Regions from separate parts of the Arthrobacter sp. NPDC057013 genome, predicted to be linked through region 3. Evidence: predicted binding sites of a transcription regulator. Region 3 holds the regulator's gene; each other region holds the start of a gene.
The links. Region 3 encodes HrcA, which represses chaperone genes, less so after heat shock. Its sites were predicted from a motif close to TTNGCACTCGNNNNNNNCGAGTGCNAA; they were not measured.

Region 1 (5,634 bases), on a different contig from region 3:
GTGGATGAGGCGTGCGCCAGGCTGCGGACAGAAATTGATTCGATGCCGGCGGAGCTGGATGAGCTCACACGGAAAGTCACGCGGCTCGAAATAGAAGAGGCAGCACTCTCCAAGGAGACCGATCCGGCAAGCAAGACCCGGCTCGAGGAGCTGAGGCGTGAATTGGCGGACCTGCGGGCTGAGGCCGACGCCAAGAGGGCCCAATGGGAAGCCGAGCGCCAGGCGATCCACAAACTGCAGGAAATCCGCAGTGAACTGGAGCGGCTGCGGCAGGACGCTGAGGAAGCCGAGAGGAACTACGACCTCAACCGGGCGGCGGAGCTACGCTACGGCAGGCTTGCCGACCTCGAACGGCGGCTGGCCGCCGAGGAGGACCGGCTGACCGCGAAACAGGGTGAAAAACGCCTGCTCCGTGAGGTGGTGACGGAAGACGAGATCGCCGACATCGTCGCCGCCTGGACAGGCATACCGGTCGCGCGGCTGAAGCAGGGCGAACGTGAAAAAGTCCTGCACCTTGACGAAATCCTGCGCGCCCGCGTCGTGGGGCAGGAAGAAGCCATTAGCGCGGTGTCGGACGCCATCATCCGCGCCCGCTCCGGTATCCGGGATCCCCGCCGGCCGATCGGCTCCTTCATCTTCCTTGGCCCGACCGGCGTCGGGAAGACCGAGCTTGCAAAGTCTCTGGCTGCGGCGCTCTTCGACAGCGAGAACGCAATGATCCGGCTGGACATGAGTGAGTACCAGGAGCGCCACACCGTGAGCCGCCTGCTGGGGGCGCCTCCTGGCTACATCGGCTACGACGAAGGAGGACAGCTCACGGAAGCGGTACGCCGGAAGCCGTACTCGGTGGTGCTGTTCGACGAGGTGGAAAAGGCCCATCCGGACATTTTCAACACCTTGCTGCAGGTGCTCGATGACGGACGGATTACGGACTCGCAGGGCCGGACCGTCGATTTCCGCAATACCGTCATCATTATGACCTCCAATATCGGTTCCCAGTATCTTCTGGAGGGTTCGGCCGAAGGCGGGGCGATCACCGAGGAGGCGCGGGGCATGGTGATGGGCGAGCTCCGGGCGCATTTCCGCCCCGAGTTCCTCAACCGCGTGGACGATACGGTCCTGTTCGCACCCCTGGGACTGCCGCAAATCGAGCGCATCGTTGATCTGCAGTTCCAACAGCTGCGGCAGCGGCTGGCCGAGCAGCAAATAGAGCTGCACCTTTCCGAGGAGGCGCGCCTTCTGATAGCCGAACGAGGCTTCGATCCGGTCTACGGAGCCCGGCCCCTGCGCCGCTACATTTCCCATGTGGTGGAAACGCAAGTGGGCCGGGCCCTGCTGCGTGGCAGCATCGCGGAAGGCGGAATGGTCACGGTGACCGCATCCGGAGGGGAATTGGTGGTTGACTACAGCACGATGGAGCTGGAAGGGGCCGGAACAGCATGAACAAGGCCATCATCAAATGTCCCCATTGCGGCAAATCCAACCGCGTACCGGCCGTCGCCGACGGTCGGCCACGCTGTGGGAGTTGCCACCGGGAGCTTCCCTGGGTTGTTGAGGCTGGAGACGACGACTTCGGCGAGATCGCCGAACGGTCCGGCGTTCCGGTACTGGTGGACTTTTGGGCGGTGTGGTGCGGACCCTGCCGGATGGTGAGCCCCGTGCTGGACCAGTTGGCACACGAACGCGCGGGGCAGATCAAACTCGTAAAGGTCGATGTTGACCACTCACCGCAGCTTTCCGCCAGGTTCGCCATCCAGGCAGTGCCCACGTTGATGGTCATCGTCGACGGCGAGATCGTCGCGAGACAGGCCGGTGCAGCTCCCGCCCCCGCGCTGAGATCCTGGCTGGAGGGGGCACTCACGACGTAACACAAGAACGGCCGACGACGACGGTGGTCCAGCCCCTTTGGGGGGGGCGGGCCGTATGGCCCCCCGCTGGTGAACAGCTTGGCATCGTCTGCGTCGTTCGCGGAAACGCCGGCGGCCGCCCGGGGTTCGATCTGCACGATGGTGGGCACTTGTTCGTTGGCGTTCTTCACGTACACGGGTCAGGACCGTACCGGCCGGCCCGGACCAATCCTGCCACGCCCCGCTATGCCTGCATGTGGGGGTCCGGGGTGCCGCGCCGGGGTTCCTGATTCCCGGCAGGGCCCTGAGTTTCCGCGCGGCAGGGCGGGGGAACCTGCGGTTTCAGTCCTGGGTGCCGCGCCGGGCGCGAAGGCGTTTTAGCTCTCGGTAGAGCTTTTCGTTCTCGGCTTCGAGTTCCAGCACTTTCGCGATGCCGGCGAGGTTCAGCCCCTCGTCGAGCAGCTCGCCGATGCGCCGAAGGATCATCAGGTCCGACTCGCTGTACTGGCGGGTCCCTCCGGAGGTTCGGTCGGGCTTGAGCAGGCCCCTGCGCTCATACAGCCTGATGTTCTGCTGTCCAGTCCCGAGGAGGGCTGCCACCACCGATATCGCGTAGATGCCCTTGCCCGGGTCCTGCTGTTCCTCTGTCCTTGCTGCCATGGCGGCTTGCGTGTCCCCGTTCCGTGTTCTGAAAAATCCATTGGATAGATCTTGCACCAGTTTGGCACTGGTGCTATAAAAAATCTATATCCGCAGCGACAGATAAATGCTGGGGGTTGGTATAGAAACCAATTGGACACCCATGCTGAAGGAGTGGGAATGATGTTGATGCGTACGGATCCATTTCGTGAGCTGGACCGGCTTGCCCAGCAGGTCTTGGGCACCGCCGCCAGGCCGGCTGCAATGCCGATGGACGCGTGGCAGGAGGACGGCGAGTTCGTCATTGCCTTTGACCTGCCCGGCGTTAGCCCGGATTCCGTGGACCTGAACGTGGAACGCAACGTGCTCACCGTCCATGCCGAACGGAAGGACCAGACCGGACCGGACGTTGAACTCATTGCGTCGGAGCGCCCGCGCGGCGTTTTTAGCCGCCAACTGATTCTCGGTGACACCCTGGATACCGAGAAGGTCACGGCCAGCTATGACGCCGGCGTCCTGACCCTGCGCATCCCTGTGGCCGAGCAGGCCAAGCCGCGCAAGATCGAGATCGAAAGTAAGCAACGCCAGCGCGAGGAGATCGCCAGCTAGCACTCAGAACGCCGAGCAGAAAGGGCGGTTCCGGTCCACCGGAACCGCCCAGTCCGGTCAGGAATGGAAGGTATCCGGATGTGGAGCGGCTTCCCGGACCACTACGGCACGCTGGGGGTGCAGCGGACGGCAACCCAGCAGGAAATCTCTGCCGCCTACCGGAAATTCATGAGGACCCATCATCCCGATATGGACTCCACGTCCACCGACCGGACCGAACTCCTGCGTATTATGGAGGCCTTCGCTGTCCTGCGGAATCCGGTCAAGCGGGCCGCGTACGACAAGGAGCTTGGCCGCCGCCACGCCGCCGCCGGCTCTCCGAAGCCGGCACGGCAGAACACAAATCCGGAAAAAAGCACGGCACAGGAAGTCCCCGTCCGCGTGGTGCCCCACAGCGGCACCGAGCCCCCGTTCCGTGTGACCCCCGTCCGGTGGGAGAGCGGGCCATCGGCCGGACACCGTCACTGAGACAGAAAGAGCTGAAAATGAGCGATTGGCGCCGTTACGACTCCCACTTGTTCCCGGTATTTTATGAGCGGTTCGAGGAACGGTGGGGGAAGGGCACCGCCCCGTTCCTGGATCCCGAAGCATACGAGCAGCCGCTGCCCCGGGCACAGTGGATTAACCCCGTCACCGGGGCGGCACTTGCCGTAGTCCCGATCTGGAGCGAAGACGACCGGCAGCATCGCTCCTTCGGCGTGTTCTACCTGCCGCCCGCAGGCGACATATGGGTGCTGCGGCCGGGGCTTGCCGGCTATCTGGAACCCGGAGACACCGAGTCCCAGGATCTTGTCAGCCTTCGTAACGATGCGTTCAAAAAGGCTGTCGCGCACGCCAAGGAGTTCCTTTTCGGCCCGCAAACTGCGCACTGAACCTCATCGCCACGCCGCCGACATGAGGTAAACAGCAACCCACTCCCAGCATGGCTCCTGTGGTCGATTGCTGTCCTGACGTGGCCGGGCTAGCGTGACTTGCCTGACGGGCGCGCAAACCATCGCCTGGTCCGAGCGTGCCCCGCGGGTGGGGCAGGAGCTAACTGGCTGACTTGCTCATCGGTCAGGGAGCACCGGATCTGGGTGCTCGTCATGCGCTCAATCTGGTCCCGGGCAACGAAGCGCACGCCCTGAGTTGCGGTCACGGTTATGCCGTGCAGGATATCCCCGTGATCGTCAAGGACCCGGTCCAAGACTCCGAACTGCCGTCCGGACAGGGACAAAACCGGTGTTCCCGTGACCAGCGCCGTGTAGGCGACGGGCCGGCCCTCATCATTCACTGCACACACCCCCTTGAGAATCGATTTCTCGACCTGAATGTCTGGCATGCTCTGTCAAAGCACTGGCATGTTCTGCTCAGCGCGCGCTGCCCTCCCAGACGCCCACGCCCGAGACATCCAGAGAACCAGCGCACGCACGGGAGGCCAGCTGCGGGGAAACCTCTGACCCTCCGCATGTGCAGGTCCCCGGCCGTATATGGCCGGGGACCGCCGGGAGGGACGGACGCGCTGCGCATGCCCGTGCGCCGGAGAGGCAGCAGGGCGTAAAACCTACCGCCCCTCTACGGTCTTTAGGCTGCTTTAATCTGCTGCTGGCCTCCCTTCGTTTCGATCTCAATCTTCCGTGGCGCCGCCTGGGCCACCACCGGGATCCTCAAAGTCAGCACGCCGGCGTCGTAACTGGCCTTGACGTTCTCCGCATCCATCGCGTCACCGAGGATAAGCTGCCGGCTGAAGACGCCGCGGGGCCGCTCGGCCACTACCAGTTCGGTTTGTTCACCAACAGGGTCCTTCCGTTCGGCGCGGACCGTCAGCACATTCTTCTCCACGCCCAGATCAATCGAACCGGCATCCACGCCGGGCAGATCGAGCGCAACAATGTATTCATCGCCTTCACGCCACGCGTCCATCGGCATCGCCGCGGGATGGGCCACTGTACCCAGCACCTGCTCGGCGAGGCGGTCCAGATGACGGAATGGATCGAACATCAACATGACACACCTCCTTGATCACTGCCACGGATCTATATCCGCCGACACAGATTTAAATAGCACCGGATGTCGGCCATTGCAAGGGTGTCGGCCAAGTTTGTTGGCCCCTTTCGGAAGGCCCTCTCAAGGTGCTGTGCAGGGGTACCGACGTGCGCGGGACAGTCTTCTGCGGCCCTTGCGACGAGCCGCAAGCGGTGCTAAAACCTGTGGTGGCGAATATAGATTTCATCGGGAGAAGACGCAAGCAACAGGACAGCCGGCAGGAGGAAGGCCGTGGCACCCCGGGGGCAGCCGGAAGAGCAGGACAACTGTGATCCTGGCCTTGGGGGTTTCACGTCCCAGCGGCGTTCCCGCCCGGCCCGTTCTGCAGGACTACGGTGGCAGCACATCCGGACACAAAGGAGGTGGCAAGGACATGAACCCCGAAATGGAGAGAATCCGCGCTCTGGCAGCAGTCATAACAACAGCAGAATGCGCCCTGGACACCGCGTATGCGACGCTGCGGCAATGCGCCGCGGCAGTGCTCCGGAACGGGGACGCGACCCTGGCCGAGGTC
Region 2 (5,634 bases), on a different contig from region 3:
TCGCGGTCCTGTACTTCTACCGGCTGGTCACCAAACGGCTTCCCGACGGCGACGCGCTCCGGCTGCGGCGGCAGGCCCTTCGCGCCCGGCACTAGCGCAAGACCGCAAATGCCAGGCGCCAGGCGCCAGGGAAACAGGTGCCAGGAAAACGCAAAGGAGGCCCGGCCAGCAGCAGCTGGACGGGCCTCCCTGTGACACCGCGGGAGCGGGCTGCAGCCTAGTGGCTGTGGCCTGCGTGCTCGTCTTCCTCGGCGGGCTTTTCAGCCACGAGGGTTTCGGTGGTGAGCACCAGCGCGGCGATGGAAGCCGCGTTGCGCAGGGCTGCACGGGTGACCTTGACGGGGTCGATGACGCCCGCGGCGATCAGGTCCTCGTACTCGCCGGACTTGGCGTTGAAGCCGTGGTTGTTGTCCTGCTCGGCAACCCGGGCGGTCACAACGTAGCCGTCATGGCCGGCGTTCTGGGCGATCCAGCGCAGCGGCTGGACCAGTGCACGGCGGACGATGCCGACGGCTGCAGCCGCGTCACCTTCGAGTGCCGTGACGGCCGGGTCCTCGTCGAGTGCCTTCAGCGCGTGGATCAGGGCGGAACCGCCACCGGCCACGATGCCTTCTTCGAGGGCGGCGCGGGTGGAGGACACTGCATCCTCGATGCGGTGCTTCTTTTCCTTCAGCTCAACCTCGGTGGCTGCGCCGACCTTGATCACGCCGATGCCGCCGGCCAGCTTGGCCAGGCGTTCCTGCAGCTTTTCCCGGTCCCAATCGGAATCGGTGCGGGTCAGCTCTGCACGCAGCTGGGCAACACGTGCCGATACGTCCTCGGCCGAACCTGCGCCGTCGACGATGGTGGTGTTGTCCTTGGTCACCGTGATGCGGCGGGCGGTACCCAGCACCTCGAGGCCCACGGAGTCCAGGCTCAGGCCCAGTTCCGGGGACACAACCTGGGCGCCGGTCAGCGTCGCGATGTCCTGCAGCATGGCCTTGCGGCGGTCGCCGAAGCCCGGAGCCTTGACGGCAACCACGTTCAGGGTGCCGCGGATGCGGTTGACGATCAGCGTGGACAGCGCCTCGCCGTCGACGTCCTCGGCGATGATGAACAGCGGCTTGGAGCTCTGCAGCGCCTTCTCCAGCAGCGGCAGGAATTCCTGCACCGAGGAGATCTTGCCCTGGTTGATCAGGATGAGGGCGTCCTCGAGGACAGCTTCCTGGCGCTCGGTGTCGGTGATGAAGTACGGGGACAGGTAGCCCTTGTCGAACTGCATGCCTTCGGTCAGAGTCAGCTCGGTCTGCGTGGTGGAGGATTCCTCGATGGTGATCACACCATCCTTGCCGACCTTGCCGAATGCCTCGGCGAGCAGTTCGCCCACCTCGTCGCTCTGGGCGGAAATGGCGGCAACGTTGGCCACTTGGGTGCCCTCGACCGGACGGGCGTTCTCCAGCAGGCGGGCTGCGATGGCCTCGACGGAGACCTCGATGCCGCGCTTGATCTGGCCAGGGGCGGCGCCGGCGGCAACGTTGCGCAGGCCTTCCTTGACCAGTGCCTGGGCGAGCACGGTTGCGGTGGTGGTGCCGTCACCGGCGACGTCGTTCGTCTTGGTGGCGACTTCCTTGGCCAGCTGGGCGCCAAGGTTCTCGTACGGGTCGTCCAGCTCGACTTCACGGGCGATGGTCACGCCGTCGTTGGTGATGGTGGGTGCGCCCCACTTCTTGTCCAGCACGACGTTGCGGCCGCGGGGACCAAGTGTCACCTTGACCGTGTTGGCGAGCTTGTCGATGCCGGCTTCAAGCGACCGGCGGGCAGCGTCGTTAAACGCAAGCTGCTTTGCCATGGTTTGTCCTTTCAAGACAGAACCCCGTGCAGCCGCCCGGTCGGAATGAAATCAGACGCGGGCAGCGGCACGGGGATCCAAAGAGTTACTTGACGACGATCGCCAGAACGTCGCGGGCGGAGAGCACGAGGTACTCCGTGCCGCCGGTCTTGACTTCGGTTCCGCCGTACTTGGAGTAGATGACAACGTCGCCAACGGCTACGTCGACCGGTACGCGGTTGCCGTCTTCGAAGCGGCCGGGGCCTACTGCAACAACTTCGCCTTCCTGCGGCTTCTCCTGCGCGGAGTCCGGGATGACCAGGCCGGAAGCCGTGGTCTGCTCGGCTTCGAGCGGGCGGACAACAATGCGATCCTCAAGAGGCTTAATAGAGACCGACACTCGGACCTCTCCTTTTCGTCAAAATTCATGGACAGTAAAAACTGTTGCGCCTTGGCGGCAGACCGTCGTCGCGGTGCCGGCAGCAGCCAGGCTGGCAGCTCTTCGTGTGTTAGCACCCTCCTAGGGAGAGTGCTAATGATGACTCTATGTAAGGGGTTAGCACTCGGTCAAGGTGAGTGCCAGAATTTCATCTGCCGTAACCCGCGCGGGCCTCTCGTTCAGCGCCCGGCAAGGTCGTCAAACCCCAGGTCCTCGTCGCCGTCGGCGTCCCCGTCTCCCGCTTTTCGCTGGTCGCGGACAAGCACGACTGCCGCCGCCGCGGCGATCACGGCCGACACGATAAGCACCACAATGCCGCCAATACGGGCGCCCAGGTACAGGTCGCGGATCTGCCGGGCTTCCTCGGTGGGGTCGCTGATGTTCTTGCCGCCCACCGAATAGACAGTGGCGTTGAAGGAGTCCAGCAGGAAGATGATCACCAGCAGGACAAGACAGACGAGGGCGATAACGGCGCCGGCGATCAGCACGGGGCGTGCATACCGGACCAGGCGGCTATGCTGCACCGGGCCGGGGTTGGAGCTTTCGGGCTGACCGGGGGTTGGCGTTTCGCTGGATTCCATTCAGACCACCCTATCGGGAAGAGGCTGGGCCGGCGGCTCCACTAGGCTTGATCCCATGTCTGACGCACCGCAGGACCAGATCGCCCCGCTCCTCACAGAAGAAGGATGGGAGCTGCTGGCCTCGCTCGGACCCTACCGGGAGGACGACTCCTTCACGCTCAGCTCAAGCCTGCGCAAGGCCGGCCACTCCCCCGAACTCGTGTCCGCCGTGCTGACGCAGTCACGGCTGCGGACCAGGGCCGAGGCCAAGTTCGGCGAGTTTGCCCGGCAGATGCTCTTCACCCAGGCCGGACTGGAGCAAGCCACCCGGCTCAACGTTGCCGCCCGGCACGCCCAGCGCTTTGCCCAGGCGGGCGTCCGCCACGTTGCGGACCTCGGCTGCGGGCTCGGCGCGGATGCCATGGCCCTGGCGTCACTGGACATCGCCGTGACCGCCGTGGAGGTCGACGAGACCACCGCCGCCTGCGCCACGATCAACCTCATCCCTTTTCCGCACGCCACGGTGGTCCATTCGGACGCGACGTCGGTGGCGCTGGAGGACGGTGCCGGCGTCTGGCTGGACCCCGCCCGGCGCACCACCACCACCTCGGGCACCAAGCGGATCTGGGACCCCGAGGCGTTCTCTCCCCCGCTGTCCTTCGTGGAGTCGCTGGCCGCCGCGGGGCGCGCCGTCGGCGTGAAGATGGGCCCGGGCATGCCGCACGATTCGGTGCCTGCCGGCTGTGAGGCGCAGTGGGTCTCGGTGGGCGGCGACGTCACCGAGGTCACGCTGTGGTTCAACGCCGTGGCCAGGCCCGGGATCCGCCGGGCCGCCCTGGTCATCGGCGCGGAGGGCGCGGCGGAACTCACCAGCGGTGAGGAGTTCGACGGCGGCCCGGTTGCCCCTGTGGGCCCGGTGGAAGGTTTCCTCTACGAGCCGGACGGCGCCGTCATCCGTGCGGGTCTGGTGGCGGACCTCGCCCTGGACCTGGGCGGCCACCTCGTGGACGAGCACATCGCCTACATCTGCGCCCCGGAGCTGCTGGACACTCCGTTTGCCCGGGCCTACCGGGTCCTGGAGGTCATGCCGTTCAACGTCAAGGCGCTCAAAACCTGGGTCCGGGAGAACGGCGTCGGCGTTCTGGACATCAAGAAGCGCGGCACGTCCGTCACCCCGGAGGAGCTGCGCAAGCAGCTGCTGCCCGGGGGGAAGGCGGCAGGCAAGGCAGCGGGCAAGAAGACAGCCACCCTGGTCCTCACCCGGATCGGGGAAGAAAGAGTGGCTGTCTCCGTGGAGCCCGTGTAGCTGCAGGGGCCATACTGCTGCCTACTGGGCGCGCACGAACGCCTCGGCGTCCCGGACCTGCTGGTCGGTGGGACGGATGCCCGTGTACAGCACGAACTGCTCCAGCGCCTGGATGGTGGCCACTTCGGCGCCGGTGATGACCTGCTTGCCGGCCTCCCGGGCAGCCTTGATGAGAGGCGTTTCAGCGGGCAGGGCCACGACGTCGAACACCACTGTGGCGGCTTCAATCGTTTCGGCGGGGAAGGACAAGGCGTCGGCTTCCGGTCCCCCGGCCATTCCCACGGGCGTGACGTTGATGACCATGTCCGCGGTGGCCTCCGGGCCGGTGCCGAGCTCCGCGCGCCAGCCGAAGCCGTAGAGGTCGGCGAGCGCCCGGCCGGAAGCTTCGTTGCGGGCGATGATGGTCACGTCCTTGAACCCGGCGTCGCGCAGGGCTGCGGCCGTGGCCTTGGCCATTCCGCCGGCGCCCTTGAGCAGCACCGATGACTCCACCCGCACGGCATTGCGCTGCAGCAGCTGCTCGATGGCCGTGTAGTCCGTGTTGTAGGCGGTCAGGCGGCCGCCGTCATTGACGATGGTGTTGACGGAGTCGATGGCCTTGGCCGACGGGTCCATGGCATCCACCAGGGCGATCACATCCTCCTTGTAGGGCATGGAAACAGCGCAGCCCCGGATCCCCAGGCCGCGGACGCCCGCGATCGCCTGGGCTAAATCAGTGGGTGCGAAGGCCTTGTAGATCCAGTTCAGGCCCAGCTGGTCGTACAGGTGGTTGTGGAAGCGGGTCCCGTTGTTGCTCGGCCGGGCCGAGAGGGAGATGCACAGGGTCATGTCTTTATTCAGAATCGGCACCCCTCCATTAAACGGCGGCACCGCCTTTATTACCGGCTGCCGTCACCTGCAGCCGGTACCGGAGCGGTAGGGTCCGACGGCGGCCGGCAGCTTTCCGGGGGCGGTGGCCTTCCCCGCCAGGACAGCCAGCAGCGCCTTGTATGCTCCGGGCGTCCGTCCGTAGAGGGCGATCTTGGTCGGTGCGACGGACTGCGCCAGGGGCCACGGTGCGTCCAGGGCCACCGCAATATCGCCCTTCGCGGGGCCTGCACCGTAGCCGATCAGGCTGACCAGCGGACCCGTCGTCCCCAGCGTGATCCCCGCGTCCTTGGCTGCGGCGGCAAAGCGGGCCCGGTCCACCGGTGAACCCCCTGCCACCCGCACGTGGCCTGCTACGGAAGCGCCCTTGCACCTGCCGGCCACCACGGTGATGGCCCGGGCCGAGATTTTCGCAGACATGGCCTCGCCGCTTCCCGGCGCCGCCGGAGGCTTCGGCCGGGCCGTCCGTCCGCGCCAGATCATCATGGTGACCACGCGGCGGGCCGCGTCCTCCAGGCGCGACAGCGGGAGCTTTCCCTCTGTGACAGCACGGACGACGGCGGCATGGGCGGCGGCTGCGTCCGCCGGCATCAGCAGCAGGTCCGCCCCGGCTGCCAGCGCGGCCGGTGCTGCTGACCCGCCGGGGTAGCGGCCG
Region 3 (5,634 bases):
CAGCAGCTCGTGTACACCGCAACGGCCGCCGGTGCCAGCTCCGGCCTGATTGACGCGGGCCAGCAAATCGAAGTGGTCATCCTGGTTGACGGGCACACGGACTATCTGGCGTTCAAGCACGTCAAGCTCGGTGCCCCCACTTCCCGCAGCGCCGGAATGGTGGCGCCGGTGTGGATCATTGATCCGCAGGAGGGCACCGAAGTCGGCGACGGCCGGGTCAAGATCTCCGGGCGCAGCACCGTCCCCAACGGCAAGCTCCACTGGCGCATCCTCAGAGTCCAGGACAACGGCGACAAGGAAAGCTACCTGACCGGGGAAGCCAGGGCCGCGGCTGATCCCGGCGCCTCGGGGGTCTTCGGCATCACGGTGAACCTCGCGCCCGGGAACTATGAGGTACGGGTCTCCCAGATCGACCCCGGCAAGCCCGAGGACGAACTCAACGTGGACTCGCGCGGGTTCACCGTCCGCTAGGCTGGCCGGCTGTCCCCGCCAGCTGCGGCCGCCGGCGCTGAGCGCGCTGGACCTACCAGCGGCCCAGGACGTCGCTGGCAACAACGACGCCGGCCGGTCCCGCCGTCGACGACCGCAGCACGTGCGGTCCCAACAGTGCCGTGACCGCCCCTGCGCTGCACAGCCGGGTGACCTCGCGCGGACTGATGCCCCCTTCGGGGCCAACGATGAGCAGGATCTCGCCGGGGCCGGACGCCTCCTGGCGCTCCTCGGACCATTTGCCGAGGACCCGCCGCAGCGGCGTGACCGCGTCTTCGTGCAGGATCACGGCAAGGCCGGCGTCCGCCACTTCCCTGGCCAGGGCCTGGGTGTCGACGGCGGGGCGCACCTCGGGAATCCAGGCTCGGCGCGCCTGCTTGGCGGCCGCCGTTACGGCGGACTGCCATTTTCCGTGAGCCTTGGCGGCCCGCTCACCCTTCCACCTGACGATGGAGCGCTCGGACTGCCAGGGGATCACGGCGTCGATGCCCAGTTCGGTGGCGGTTTCGATCGCGAGCTCGTCCCGGTCCCCCTTGGCGAGGGCCTGCACCAGGACCAGACGAATGTCCGGCCGCGGTTCAACCCTGACGGAGCTGCATTCAACCGTCAGTTCGGCGGGTGCAGCATCAGTCACGGTTCCGGTGATGCGTTTCCCCGCGCCGTCGGCTATGTCCACCTGCTCCCCCACGGACAGGCGCTTGACGGTGACCGCGTGCCGGGCCTCGGCGCCGTCAAGGACGAACAGCGATCCTGGAGCGGCGCTGTCCAGCGCGCCGGCCGGGGCGAAGAATACGGGGTTGCTCACCGCTACAGGTTACCGAGGCGGTCCCGCAGTTTGGCGAAGACGCCGCCGCTGGCCGCAAGCTTGCCCTCGGAGAACTGCTCGCCGCGGAGCTTGGCCAACTGCCGGAGCAGGTCCTCCTGGGCGGGATCCAGCTTCGACGGCGTTTCCACCTGCAGGTGGACCTTGAGGTCGCCGCGGCCGTAGCCGCGCAGGTGGGTGACACCGAGGCCCCGGAGGGTGATGATCTCGCCGGACTGGGTGCCCGCCTTGACGTCGATCTCCTGCTTGCCGTCGAAGGTATCCAGGCTCAGTTCCGTGCCGAGCGCGGCGGCGGTCATGGGAATGTTCAGGGTCGCGTGCAGGTCGTCGCCCTCACGGACGTAGGTGGAGTCGCTGTTGACGCGGATTTCCACGTAGAGGTCGCCGGAGGGGCCGCCCGCGGGACCTGCCTCGCCCTGCCCGGATAGCTGGATGCGCGTTCCGGTGGCCACGCCTGCCGGTACCTTGATGGTCAGGGACCGGCGGCTGCGGATGCGGCCCTGGCCGCTGCACTCGTTGCAGGGATCCTTGATGACCGTGCCGAAGCCCTCGCACGACCCGCACGGGGCTGCGGTCATGACCTGGCCCAGGATGGAGCGGACCGCCCGCTGGACCTGGCCGCTGCCGCCGCAGATGTCACAGCGCTCGGGATGCGTGCCAGGCTGGCAGCAGGAGCCTTCACACGTGGGGCAGGTGACGGCCGTGTCCACTTCCAGCTTCTTGTTGACGCCGAAGACGGCGTCGCGCAGGTCGATCCGGACGCTGATGAGCGCGTCCTGGCCGCGGCGGACCCGGGACGCCGGCCCGGAGGTGCCACCGGCGCCGAAGAAGGTGTCGAATATGTCCTGGAACGCGAAGCCCTGCCCGGCGTAGCCACCACCGCCGAAGCCGTTGTCGGTGCCGTTCTCATTGCCGGTGGTGTCGTAGACCCTGCGCTTCTGCGGATCGGACAGCACCTCATAGGCGTGGGTGACGGCCTTGAACCGCTCCGCAGCATCCTCGCCCGGGTTAACGTCCGGGTGGAGTGAGCGGGCCAGCTTGCGGTAGGCCTTTTTGATCTCTTCGCCAGTGGCTTCGGCGGAGACTCCGAGAACGTCGTAGTGGCTGCTCAAAGTTCGTATCTCTTCCTGGTTGTACTGCCTGTGGTCAGAGGATATCCGGGGCGTGCGGTCACGGTCCCAGAATCCTCGAAAGGTAGCGGGCCACCGCGCGGACGGCCGCCATGGTGGTGGGATAGTCCATCCGGGTAGGTCCGAGGATGCCCACCTTGGCGCTGGCGTCAGGACCGTAGCCGGTGGCCACCACCGAGGCTTCGGCCAGTCCGTCGTAGGGGTTTTCCCGGCCGATGCTCACCGCCACGCCGCGCGGGTCCTGCGCCATGTCGCTCAGGAGCCGCAGCATCACCACCTGCTCCTCGAGCGCTTCCAGCACGGGCCCAATGCTGAGCGGGAAATCCACGTTGGACCGCGCGAGGTTGGCTGTTCCGGCCAGGACCATCCGGTCTTCCCGGCTGTTGTGGGCGAGGCCCTCCAGTCCCTTGCCGAGGGCCATGGCCACCGGGCGCTCGGCCGGAGTGCAGCCCGCCACGACGGCGGCCAGGTGCTGGGGCAGGATGGCCACCGGCGTTCCGGCCACACCGGTCAGGAACCGGGTGCGCAGAGCGGAGAGCGTATCGTCCGACAGGTCCTGTCCGGCGTCGACCACGCGCTGGTCAACCTTGCCGGAATCGGCGATCAGGACGATCAGCACCTTCCGCGGCGCCAGCAGCACGAATTCGATATGGCGGACCACCGCACGGCTCAGGTGCGGGTACTGCACGACGGCGACCTGGTTGGTCAGCTGGGACAGGAGCCGCGCGGTCCGGTCCAGGACGTCGTCGAGATCCTCCGACCCCTCGAGCAGGGTCTGGATAGCGCGCTTCTCCGCCGGGGAGAGCGGCTTCACCGCGGAGATCTGGTCGACGAACAGGCGGTAGCCCTTGTCGGTGGGGATCCTGCCTGCGCTGGTGTGCGGGGCCGTGATGAGGCCCTCATCCTCCAGCGCCGCCATGTCATTGCGGATCGTGGCGCTGGAGACACCCAGATGGTGCCGTTCCACCAGGGCCTTGGAGCCGACGGGTTCGCGGGAATGGACATAGTCCTCCACGATGGCGCGCAGCACCTCAAGCTTCCGTGGTTCGCTCACAGTCCACCTCCTTTTGGCCTTACCGCGCCGCGCGTTGATCCTGCCCGCAGACGCTGTTGTTAGCACTCGACATGCCTAAGTGCTAACAAGTCTAATATGAGTCGCTGCGTTGTTAGCATTGGTACCGCTCCGGGCGAAATCCCGGGCGCCTGTCCCCCGGTGGCATCCCCGCCTCCGGAGCGGCTCTTTCCTGTGCAATTTCCTAATGCAAAGCGGTGAACAAATGCAGTACCAGAACTGGGGCCCGCAGGAGATGGCCGCGCCCGCCAAGAACAGCCTGCCGGAGGTGCCGGTGGAGCGCGGCATGGTACTCGAGGACGTCCAGTCCGGCTGGGTGGGCGCGGTAACCCGGGTGGAGAAGTCCGGCGGCATGCACGTGGTGGCGCTTGAGGACCGCCGCGGAAAGTCCCGGTCCTTCAAACTGGGCTTCGGCTTCCTCCTCGAAGGCCAGCCGATCCGGCTGATGCCCCCGGCTCCCAAAGCGCAACCCGCAGGGTCAGGCACGACCGGCCGGACGGCGTCGGGTTCGGTGCGTGTGGAAGGGCAGCGGGCACAGGTGGCCAAGGCCAGTCGCATCTGGGTTGAAGGCAAGCACGACGCCGAACTGGTGGAAAAAGTCTGGGGCGACGACCTCCGGGTGGAGGGCATCGTCGTCGAACCTCTCCATGGCATCGATGACCTGGCGGCGGCCGTTGCTTCGTTCCGCCCCGGTCCCGGCCGCAGGCTGGGCGTCCTGGTGGACCATCTGGTCCCGGATTCCAAGGAGTCCAGAATCGCCGACGCTGTGATGGCGTCCCCCGGGGCCGCCGGGAACGTGCTGATCGTCGGCCACCCGTACGTCGACGTCTGGCAGGCCATCCGGCCGTCGGTGCTCGGCATTCCGCAGTGGCCCGTGGTGCCGCGCGGCACGGACTGGAAAACCGGCATCCTCACCGCCTTCGGCTGGCCGCACGAGACCAAGGAGGACATTGGCCTCGGCTGGCAGAAACTCCTCGGTGCCGTGCGCACCTACGCTGACCTCGAGCCCGCCCTGCTGGGCCGGGTCGAAGAGGTCATCGATTTCCTAACGGTGCCCTAAATTTTCATCGCTACGCCCCCGGGTTCGGCGTTGAGCCCGCGATTGCGCGTACGGCCCGGTATCCTTGGTACGGCGTCACCGCACCGCGGGCCGGCGCCGCATCAAAGCACCAAAGCACCAACGCACCAACGCACCAACGCACCAACGCACCAACGCAAGCTAAAGGAAGACACCGTGGCAGAAGACGCTCGCGACCGCAGGGACACCCAGTCCGGCCAGGACCTGCCCCAGTACCATGGCGTTCCGGCCAACGCACTTCCGCTGACGGCCAGCGAGGACCGGCAGTGGGCCACCCTGGCACACTTCGGCGGCATCCTCGGCTGCGTTCCGGCGCTCCTGATCTACCTCATCTTCCGCGACCGCGGCCCGTTCACCGCACAGGAGTCCAAGGAAGCCCTCAACTTCACCCTGCCACCCACGATTGCGGCCTTCGTGGCCAACCTGCTGGTGCTGCTTCCGGTCGTCGGCAACCTGTTCGCCGTCGTGGCCACACTCATCTGGATTGCGCTGACATGCTTCGCGGTGTCCGCCGGCGTCCACGTCAACAAGGGCCAGCCGCACCGGTACCAGTACAACCTGCGCTGGATCAAGTAACGCCTCAACAGAACAATGCGGGGTCAGATACAGCCCAATCCAGTAAGGATTTTGGGCGGTATCTGACCCCGCATTGGCTTTAAGCGGTCAGTCCGGCAGGAGCCTGCGGACCACGGCGTCCGCCAGGAGGCGGCCTTTCAGGGTGAGGACCAGTCGGCCCCTGAAGGCATCTTCCGGCACCACGAGGCCGTCGGCGATCAGCCCGGCCACGGCCTTCCTACCGGACGGCGAGAGTGCGGCGGTTTCAAGCCCCGAGGACAACCGGGCTTCCAGCATCACCTTTTCGACGCCCCGCGTTTCCGCGTCGAGCGTTTCGCGTCCGGCTGCCGGCGAGGCACCTGAGCCGAGCCGGCCGGCATAGGCGGTGGGGTGCTTGACGTTCCACCAGCGCACCCCGCCCACATGCGAGTGCGCCCCCGGGCCGATGCCCCACCAGTCGTCCCCGCGCCAGTACGCGAGGTTGTGG

Region 1: the regulator HrcA is predicted to act here: its motif matches at 2,641-2,667, upstream of ACFTSA_RS08555 (Hsp20/alpha crystallin family protein).
Region 2: the regulator HrcA is predicted to act here: its motif matches at 2,364-2,390, upstream of groES (co-chaperone GroES).

Annotation. Positions count from the first base shown of each region.
Region 1 covers NZ_JBHUSE010000004.1:286,714-292,347, forward strand. The annotation lists gene clpB (ATP-dependent chaperone ClpB) at 1-1,443, shown strand, start outside; gene trxA (thioredoxin) at 1,440-1,868, shown strand; gene ACFTSA_RS08550 (MerR family transcriptional regulator) at 2,190-2,507, opposite strand; gene ACFTSA_RS08555 (Hsp20/alpha crystallin family protein) at 2,670-3,095, shown strand; gene ACFTSA_RS08560 (J domain-containing protein) at 3,174-3,563, shown strand; gene ACFTSA_RS08565 (hypothetical protein) at 3,581-3,967, shown strand; gene ACFTSA_RS08570 (Hsp20/alpha crystallin family protein) at 4,659-5,081, opposite strand; gene ACFTSA_RS08575 (hypothetical protein) at 5,494-5,634, shown strand, end outside.
Region 2 covers NZ_JBHUSE010000001.1:665,933-671,566, reverse strand. The annotation lists gene ACFTSA_RS03155 (DUF389 domain-containing protein) at 1-95, shown strand, start outside; gene groL (chaperonin GroEL) at 218-1,828, opposite strand; gene groES (co-chaperone GroES) at 1,914-2,207, opposite strand; gene ACFTSA_RS03140 (hypothetical protein) at 2,426-2,827, opposite strand; gene ACFTSA_RS03135 (SAM-dependent methyltransferase) at 2,883-4,112, shown strand; gene ACFTSA_RS03130 (shikimate 5-dehydrogenase) at 4,134-4,961, opposite strand; gene ACFTSA_RS03125 (glycoside hydrolase family 3 N-terminal domain-containing protein) at 5,004-5,634, opposite strand, start outside.
Region 3 covers NZ_JBHUSE010000005.1:277,579-283,212, forward strand. The annotation lists gene ACFTSA_RS10035 (GerMN domain-containing protein) at 1-471, shown strand, start outside; gene ACFTSA_RS10040 (16S rRNA (uracil(1498)-N(3))-methyltransferase) at 524-1,294, opposite strand; gene dnaJ (molecular chaperone DnaJ) at 1,297-2,424, opposite strand; gene hrcA (heat-inducible transcriptional repressor HrcA) at 2,483-3,496, opposite strand; gene ACFTSA_RS10055 (DUF3097 domain-containing protein) at 3,720-4,574, shown strand; gene ACFTSA_RS10060 (DUF4870 domain-containing protein) at 4,749-5,168, shown strand; gene hemW (radical SAM family heme chaperone HemW) at 5,256-5,634, opposite strand, start outside.